4 regions of the Methylobacterium aquaticum genome follow, and region 1 is predicted to be linked to each of the others. Evidence: predicted binding sites of a transcription regulator. Region 1 holds the regulator's gene; each other region holds the start of a gene.
The links. The regulator LexA, encoded in region 1, represses DNA repair genes until DNA is damaged. The targets are predictions, from matches to a motif close to TGTTCNNNNTGTGTTCNG.
Positions count from the first base shown of each region.

Region 1 (2,197 bases):
TCGACATCAAGGGCGCCCTGTCGGGCGGTCTCCTCAACGTGATCCTGGTGTTCTTCCTCGTCGAATTGTTCGATGCCACCGGCACGCTGATGGGTGTCGCCAACCGGGCGGGGCTGCTGACCGAGGGCAAGATGGAGCGCCTCGACAAGGCGCTGATGGCGGATTCGTCCTCGATCTTCGTCGGCTCGCTGCTGGGCACGTCGAGCACCACCGCCTACCTCGAGAGCGCGTCCGGCGTCGAGGAGGGCGGCCGCACCGGCCTCACCGCCGCCACGGTGGCGGTCCTGTTCCTCGCCTGCCTGTTCTTCGCGCCGCTCGCCGGCTCGGTTCCGGCCTACGCCACGGCGCCGGCCCTGTTCTACGTCGCCTGCCTGATGCTGCACGAACTGGTCGATCTCGACTGGGACGACCTGACCGAGGTGCTGCCGGCCTGCGTGACGGCGCTGCTGATGCCCTTCACCTACTCGATCGCCAACGGCGTCGCCTTCGGCTTCATCACCTACGCGGTGATCAAGCTGCTCACCGGGCGGTTCCGGGAGGTGAAGCCGGTGGTGTGGGTGATCGCCGGGGTGTTCCTGTTCAAGTTCGTCGCAACGGGGAGCGCGCACTGACGGGCGCGACGCATCTGTACCCTCCCCCCTCTGCGGGGGAGGGTGCCCCGCGGATGCGGGGCGGGAGAGGGGAACCACGCTTCCGGAAAGGGAGCGACCATGGTGACGGGCGCCACCTGGAACAGCGTCGCGCTGCCCCTCTCCCGGCCCCTGCTGACGCAGGGACTACCCTCCCCCGCAGAGGGGGGAGGGTTGAGCGATGCGCCAATCCCCGAATCGATTCAGTACTTCCGCACTAGGCTCACCAGCCTTCCCTGGATCCGCACCCGGTCCGGCCCGAGCACGCGGGTCTCGTAGGCCGGGTTGGCGGCTTCCAGCGCAATCGACGAGCCGCGGCGGCGCAGGCGCTTCAGGGTCGCCTCCTCGTCGTCGATCAGGGCCACGATGATGTCGCCGGTATTGGCGGTCTCCTGGCGGCGGATGACCACGAGGTCGCCGTCGAGGATGCCGGCCTCGATCATCGAATCGCCGCGCACCTCCAGGGCGTAATGCTCGCCGCTGGCCAGGAAGTCCGGCGACATCGCCACCGTACGGCTCTGGCTCTGGATCGCCGAGATCGGCGTACCGGCGGCGATCCGGCCCATCACCGGCACGCTGACCGAGTGACCGTTCTCGTCCGAGGCGGTCGCCATGGCGGGGATGCCGGCTTGCCGCTTCGGCTCGTGGGCACGCCCACCCTCGACCACGCTGGGGTTGAACCGCACCACCTCGGCCCCGGGGGCGGGCGCGGCCTGCGCCGGCCCCGTCACCGTGTCGGGCAGGCGGATCACCTCGATCGCCCGGGCCCGGTTCGGCAGGCGGCGCAGGAAGCCGCGCTCCTCCAGGGCGGTGATCAGGCGATGGATGCCCGATTTCGACTTGAGGTCGAGGGCGTCCTTCATCTCGTCGAAGGACGGGGGAACGCCCGTCTCCCGCATCCTCTGCTGAATGAAGCGGAGCAGGTCCAACTGCTTACGCGTGAGCATGTGACACTCTCATCCCCGCGCTGCCGCGCTCCGGAAACAAATCGCGAACATGGTAAGCGTTCCGCAAGTGTTCCGCAAGCGGGTTCGAAAAGGCGGCGCGAAGGGTGGGCGCGTCGAAGCTTTTTGGCGGCGGGCGATCGGAGATGTTTGGCGACAGCTTCGGAAAACTCTCACTATATCAACAACTTATTCCGATGCCGATTGGTAAGGCGAGGTCGCAGGGCACTCCGCCGCCAGATATCTGTAACATGCTGCGAGCACGCGTTTTCCCGTGCAACATGCGCCGGATCAAGCGCGCTCTCCCTGTGGCTATCATCGGCTCGCCGGACCTTTACAGGGCCGTGAGGGCTGGGCTCGTGGCCCAAGGCACCACTCTCGATAAGGAGCGGGTCGCTAAAGGCGTCAACAGACAAACTGTCGATAAAGCCCCCAAAGGGGAACGTCGTAGCAAACGCAGCCAAGCAATCATCAACGAATTGATGGCCGCAGCCCTGGACGTTGAAGAGGGGCAACCGTGAAAAATTCTACGGCGCCGCTGGAATCGCGCAGGCTGCAGGGATCACCCGGCAAGCATTCCATAAGGTCTGCCGACGATTTCACACAGGACGGACCACGCCCTGG
Region 1 covers NZ_CP043627.1:6,591,408-6,593,604, reverse strand. The annotation lists gene F1D61_RS30495 (NCS2 family permease) at 1-611, shown strand, start outside; gene lexA (transcriptional repressor LexA) at 833-1,576, opposite strand; gene F1D61_RS30485 (hypothetical protein) at 1,681-2,094, shown strand.

Region 2 (2,197 bases), 1.5 Mb from region 1:
GCGACAGGGCGATCCGCTCCCGCGCCATCGCGACGGTGAAGGGCAGCGGCCACATCGCGAGCCAACGGCTCACCGCCGGGGTCATCAGGGCGCTGGTCGCCTCGGCGTCCCCGGGGGCGACGAGGCGCAGGTGGAGGCGGGGGGTGTCGAGGGTGGGCGGAACACCTTTCATCGCAGCAGCGTAGCAGAGATTTCCCTTGAGGAAACAGATCGCGCTGCACGGCGTGGCAGGTGGGCGGCCCGGGGACAAGGAGGGCACAGGAACCCCCCTCTCCCCGCCCGCGGGGAGAGGGGAAACCCGCGCCCCGCCCGCGACGGCCTCCGCCGCTCAGAACAGGCTGTACTGCCCACCCTTCTGCACGGGAACCCGAAACAGATCCGTCCGCAGCCGCAGCCGCTCGGCCGGATACCCGAGCCGCGTCATCGCCACCCGCATGCGCTGGTCCAGCAGGTCCGCGTAAGGCCCCGTTCCGGTGAACCGCCGCCCATACGTCGCATCGTAGACCTTGCCGCCGCGGCTCTGCGCGAGGAGCGAGAAGGTCCGCCCGGCCCGATCGGGAAAATGCTCGGAAAACCAGTCGCGCATCAGGTCGGCGAGTTCGTGCGGCAGGCGCAGCAGCACGCCGCCGGCCTCAGTTGCCCCCGCCTCGCGGGCCCGGGTCAGGACGGCCTCGATCTCGTGGTCGTTGAGGCCCGGGATCAGCGGCGCCACCAGCACCATCACGGGCACCCCGGCCTCCGCCAGCATCCGGATCGCCCGAAGGCGCTTGTCGGGCCGCGGCGCCCGGGGCTCCATCCGGCGGGCGAGATCGGGATCGAGCGTCGTGACCGAGAGCGCGACCTTCACCAGCCCCTCCGCCGCCATCGGCGCCAGGATGTCGAGGTCGCGCAGCACGAGGTCCGATTTGGTGACGAGGCCGACCGGGTGGCGGAAGCGCGCCAGCACCTCGAGCACGGCGCGGGTCAGGCGGTAGCGCCGCTCGATCGGCTGGTAGGGATCGGTGGCGGTGCCGAGCGCGATGGTACGGGGCGCGTAGCCCCGGGCCGAGAGCTCGCGTTCGAGCAAGGCCGCCGCGTCGGGCTTGGCAAAGAGCTTGGTCTCGAAGTCGAGCCCCGGCGACAGTCCCGCATAGGCATGGTTGGGCCGGGCGAAGCAGTAGACGCAGCCATGCTCGCAGCCGCGATACGGGTTGATCGAGCGGTCGAAGCCGATATCGGGCGAGTCGTTGCGGGTGATGATGGTGCGCGCCCGCTCCAGCGTGACCTCGGTGCGGAACGGCGGCAGCTCCTCCTCGATCTCCCAGCCGTCGGCGAAGGCCTCGCGGGCGGCGGGCTCGAACCGACCGGCCGGGTTGGCGGTGGCGCCGCGCCCGCGACGCGATTCCGCCGCCGGGGTCGACCCGGCGAGCCGGCGCGCCCCATGCCCGCATCCCGATTCCATCCCGGCCTCCCGCACGATCGCGGCCGAGATTTGAACAAAACAGGAACAAACGCAAGAGCCGAAACAATTGCCAACGATCGAGGCAGGACGCGCCGCCTGCGATCCGCTATGGCGCCCTCATGTTCACGGCTGCCATCCATTTCCCCGGCGCGATCGATCCGGAGCGCATCGACGCCCTCGCCGATACCCTGGCGGCCCTCGTGGCCGGCGTCGCGGCGGGCGTGGTGGGCGATGCGGTGATCGCCGCCGAACACCCGGACGATCCGGAGGTCGCCACCATGGCGGAGAGCACCGGCGCGGCCCTGGCAGCGCGGGGGCGGAGCCCCTGGATGGCGGCGGCCGGATTGGCGCGCCGGCCCTGGATGCTGTGCCTGGAGGCCGGGGACGTGCCGGCGGAGGGCTGGATCCGGGTGCTCGACCGGTTCGGCGCCACGGCGAACCCCGAGGCGGTCGGCCGCCTGCGCCGGCCGCATGCCGCCCTGTTCGAGCGGATCGCCGGACGGCGCGAGGCACTGACCGGCACCCGCCAGGTGCGGGCCGGCGACCTCGTGCGGGTCGACGCGCTGCGGGCGGGGCTTCCCTTCCGCGCCCGCCTGCCGGTCAGGCCCCTGCGGGGGTCGCTGCTCCGGAGCTGACGGCGCCGCGCTTCAGGTGCTCGTCGAGGCGCGGCATGATCTCGACGAAGTTGCACGGCCGGTGCCGGTAATCGAGCTGGGCTGCCAGGATGCCGTCCCAGGCGTCCCGGCAGGCGCCGGG
Region 2 covers NZ_CP043627.1:5,076,320-5,078,516, forward strand. The annotation lists gene F1D61_RS23130 (GNAT family N-acetyltransferase) at 1-172, opposite strand, end outside; gene F1D61_RS23135 (PA0069 family radical SAM protein) at 329-1,441, opposite strand; gene F1D61_RS23140 (hypothetical protein) at 1,561-2,076, shown strand; gene moaB (molybdenum cofactor biosynthesis protein B) at 2,042-2,197, opposite strand, start outside.
Region 2: F1D61_RS23135 (PA0069 family radical SAM protein) is a predicted target of LexA. The motif match lies at 1,472-1,489, and genes of this name have one in related genera.

Region 3 (2,197 bases), 3.1 Mb from region 1:
TGCTGCCACCGATGCCGACCATGAGAACCGGCAGCAGGATGCCGAACAGGACCGTCGTGAGGCCTTTTCGGTCGTCGAGGAATCCCGCGCGGCTTCCGGGGTCGAAACCCATCCTCGTCTCCGCGAGTCACCCCGTCCGGGCGTGATGAATCTATTCAAGCAATGTGTCGGGCAGATATGAATCGATCATTAAATCGCGTGTGTCTATTCCGGCGATTCGCGCAGGAATCGTGTCGGTCGTATCCTGCCCTCCGGCGACGCAACGGCATGGACCATGGTCTGTTTGATCTAAACAATCACCGGTCACGCCGTGACCGGGTGATTCTCTGGGGCAGCCGTTCGTTGTCGCGCATGACGCGGCGGGCCGGAGCCCGGCTCGCCGCGGAAAGGTGGAACGGCCTAAGCAGGTTTCGCCGAAGCGGCGGACCGGCTCGGTGCCGGAGATCTGCGACGAAACCGGAGCTGAAGCGGACGAGGCGTCGGCCTGCCGCCGCAAGTCCGCCTAGAGCACTTCACGATCGCGCTGCAATCGCGAAGCTCTCTAGGTCGTTGATTTTGCCGCATTTTCTGCGACGAACCGGTATCCACTTCGTCGGAAAATGCTCTAGAACGGGATATCGTCGTCGAGATCGTCGTAGCGCTTCTGGTTGCCGCCGCCGCTCGACGACGGGGCCGGGCGCCGCTCGCCGCCCGACGAGGAGGAGCGTCCGCCGCTGCTGCGTCCGCCGCCACCGCCGCCGCCGTAATCGCCGCCGCGGCTGATCTGGCCGCCGCCCATGTCGTCGCCGCCCATCTCGCCCATGCCGCCCTCGGCCCCGCCGCCGCGGCCGTCGAGGATGGTCAGTTCGCCGCGGAAGCGCTGCAGCACGATCTCGGTCGTGTACTTCTCGACGCCGGACTGGTCCTGCCACTTGCGGGTCTGGAGCTGACCCTCGACATAGACCTTCGAGCCCTTGCGCAGGTACTGCTCGGCGACGCGGGCCAGGTTCTCGTTGTAGATCACGACCGAGTGCCACTCGGTCTTCTCCTTGCGCTCGCCGCTCGCCTTGTCCTTCCAGGACTCGGACGTGGCCAGGCGCAGGTTCACCACCGGGTCGCCGGAGGCCAGCCGGCGGGTCTCGGGATCGCGCCCGAGATTGCCCACCAGGATCACCTTGTTCACGCTGCCCGCCATTCCGCTCTCCTCTCGTTCCATCTCACTCGGGCGCAAGCCCGGCCGACGCCGCGGACCACCGCTTCGGGTCCGCGAGTTGGGCCGAACAGGCCGGGACCGGCAAGGGCGGGGGCACGGTTTTGCCCGCTACACACATGCCGGCGGCCTAAGCGTGTTCTACATTTGTTCAGAGGGTGAGGCAAGCGCCATCCGGGGATGGTCGGGGCGGTGCGGAGTGTCGGACCCTGTTCGAGTCTCTCGACGGAGTTGACACCCTCCGGGTGGTTCCTGGCTCCGCTTTCGCGGCCCCGGAACGACCCGGAGGGTGTCGATTCGGCAGGATCCGACCGGACGGATTGTCAGTCGAGCGCGTCCAGCGACTGCGCCACGTCGGCGATCAGGTCCTCGACCGATTCGAGCCCGATCGACAGCCGCACGGTGTCCGGGCCGACCCGGGCGGCCTCCTTGTCGGCGGCGGGAAGCTGGCGGTGGGTGGTGGTCGCCGGATGGATCGCCAGGGACTTGATCTCGCCGATATTGACGAGGTGCGAGATCAGGTTGAGCCCGGTGATGAAGCTCTTCGCCGCTTTCTCGCCGCCCTTGAAGCCGACGGTGAAGATCGAGCCGGCGCCCATCGGGGCATACCGGTTCGCCATCGCCTCGCCGGGCTGGCCCGGCAGGGACGGGTAGCTCACCCAGGCCACCTTCGGGTGATCCTTCAGGAAGGCCGCCACCGCCCGCGCGTTGGCGCAGTGGCGCTCCATGCGCAGGGGCAGGGTCTCGGTGCCGGTGAGCGTCAGGAAGGCGTTCATCGGCGACAGGCCGGGGCCGAGGTCGCGCAGGCCGAACAGCCGGCAGGCGACGGCGAAGGCGGTCTCGGGGAAGCGCTCGGAGACGACGAGGCCGTCGTAATCCGGCCAGGGCTCGTTGATCAGGTTGTAGCGGCCGGTGCCCTTCCAGTCGAAGCGGCCGCCGTCGCAGACGAGGCCGCCGATCACCGTGCCGGAGCCCGACAGGAACTTCGAGGTCGAGTGGACGACGATG
Region 3 covers NZ_CP043627.1:3,504,762-3,506,958, reverse strand. The annotation lists gene F1D61_RS15905 (TadE/TadG family type IV pilus assembly protein) at 1-112, opposite strand, end outside; gene ssb (single-stranded DNA-binding protein) at 605-1,174, opposite strand; gene F1D61_RS15895 (O-acetylhomoserine aminocarboxypropyltransferase/cysteine synthase family protein) at 1,513-2,197, opposite strand, start outside.
Region 3: ssb (single-stranded DNA-binding protein) is a predicted target of LexA. The motif match lies at 1,327-1,344, and genes of this name have one in related genera.

Region 4 (2,197 bases), 570 kb from region 1:
CCGCGCGAACGGACGGCCCTTCGATCGATCCCGATGCGCCGCTCACGCCACCGCGGCCTTGCGGGACTTGGCGTTGCTGCGGGCCGGCCAGCCCAGAGCGACGAGCCGGGCCTTGGCGTGCTCGCGGACCTCGTCGCGCAGGCCCGGCGGCATCGCGGCGAGCGCCGCTTGCGTCTCGGGCGCGAGCATCAGGTCGGTCACCGCGTTGATCGACTGCGCCTGGTCGATGCGGGCGGTGAGGTCGGCTTCCGACTCCGACGCCTCGGCGCGGGGCGCCTCGTCCCGCGGCGCGTCGGCATCGTTGGCGGCCTCGGCCTCGCGGTCGGACTCTTCGGCATCGTGCCGCTCGCGCACGGGCTCGGGCCGGCGCGACTGGTTCGCCGCCACCAGGTCGGGCCGGCTCGCCTTGAACTCGTCGGCCTCGTCCTCGGAATAGAGCAGGCCGTGCAGGCCGGCGAGCTTGAGGATGACCCGGTCCTTGGCCCGCTTCTCCGCCATGGCGAAGACGTAGGCCGCCTGTTTGCCCGAGACGCGGTAGTTCACGCCGATCAAGGCCTCGCCGATCGACCACTCGGTGCGGTCGCCGTTCGGGCCCGGCATGTGGCCGGTCACCAGGATCACCGCCTCGTCCCGCTCGGCCCGCACGATCACCGGGGCGTCGAAGCGGATGCGGGCCTGCACGGCGATCCGCTCCAGGGCCTTGTGGTAGATCACGGCGGTGCCCTGCACGCGCCAGACGTTGCCGGCCAGCGGCTCGCCGTAGGTGGCGAGGATGTCCGCGATCTGCTTGTCCGTGGTTGCGCTCATCTCGATCGATCTCACCTGCTGACAGCGGATCCGGACGGGCGGGGGAATCGGCCGGTTCCACATTTGTTCTTATAGCACGAGAGATGGGGCGGCGCGAGCGTTTTCGCGATAGCGACGCGAGATCAGAGGCCCGCCGGGGATGATGTTCTTGTCGCACCCTCGCTCCCGCCGACACCCTGCCCAGATGATCCGGCGACCCGTCACGGCGCATCGACACGGCGACGATTGCCGCGGCGTTGCTCCAGGCAGGTAAGTTCGCTAAATGTTCCTAAAGACCTGAGCCTCTAGAACTTGAGCGTGTCGGCGCGTCGGCGCCGGCTCTGGCCCCGGAGCCCCGCATGAGCACCCCTGCCCTCCTCGATTCCGCGACCCTGCTCGAACGCCCTGGGCAACGCCGCGGCGCCTTGCGGAGCGCCGCTCCCCGGCGCGGCGCGGCCCTCGTGGCCGCGGTTCCGCGCCCGGCCCTGGTCGCGGATTTCCTCGCCATCGCGGCCCTCGACCCGGCGGTGGAACGCCTGCGCGCCGCCACCGCCCCGGTCCGCCTGACCCTCGGCGACACGGTTCTGGAGCATGCCGCCGATTTCGAGCAGGCGCGCACCGACGAGCCGGGCCTCCTCGTCGACGTGGTGGCGGAGGGCGATCTCGCGCGGCACCCCTTCCGCACGGCCTACGTGGCGGGCGAGCCGGTGGTGGCCGAGGACGGCCGCCGCTTCGTCATCGAGAGTGCCGCGACCCTGCGGGCCGAGCCGCGGATCTCGACGGTGCGGCTGATCATGGCCTGCCGCCGCACCCATGTCTCGGCCGGCGACCGGGTGCGGATCCTGCACCACCTCGACGAGTGCGGCACCGGTCGCCTGGTCGAATGCGCCGCCATGGCGATCAACGCCCAGGACGGCGTCGCGGCGGTGCTGGCCCTCGCCGTCGAAGGGCTGGTTGCGGTGGATATCAGCCGCCCGATCCTGCCGGAGACGCCGGTGCGGCGGCGGATGCTGCCGTATCCGGACCCGTTCGGGTTCTAGAGCATGTTCCGACGACGTGGATACCGGTCCGTCGTCGGCAATGCGACGAGATCAAAACCCTGGAGAGCGTCGCGATGGCAGCCCGATCATGAAGCGCTCTCGTTCGCTTCGGCATCGGGAAGACCGGTCCGGTGCCTTTGACGTCATCAGCCCGGGCTCGCCGCAGGCGAGAACCCGGGATGACGGGGGAGGGTGTCACACGAAATCAGGAAGATCACTTCCGGATTTCGTCTCACGAGCCCGCGGCGCGGGGCGACGCCAGTTTCCGCATCGCGAAGCGATCACCCCGCTACGGTCCCCTACCCCCCGAACACCGACGTCAGCTGCTGCCCACCCCGGGTGATCGTCACCTCCCACATCGAGGCCGGGGC
Region 4 covers NZ_CP043627.1:171,281-173,477, forward strand. The annotation lists gene F1D61_RS00770 (trna delta -isopentenylpyrophosphate transferase) at 43-807, opposite strand; gene F1D61_RS00775 (hypothetical protein) at 1,146-1,826, shown strand; gene F1D61_RS00780 (DegQ family serine endoprotease) at 2,126-2,197, opposite strand, start outside.
Region 4: F1D61_RS00770 (trna delta -isopentenylpyrophosphate transferase) is a predicted target of LexA. The motif match lies at 1,060-1,077, and genes of this name have one in related genera.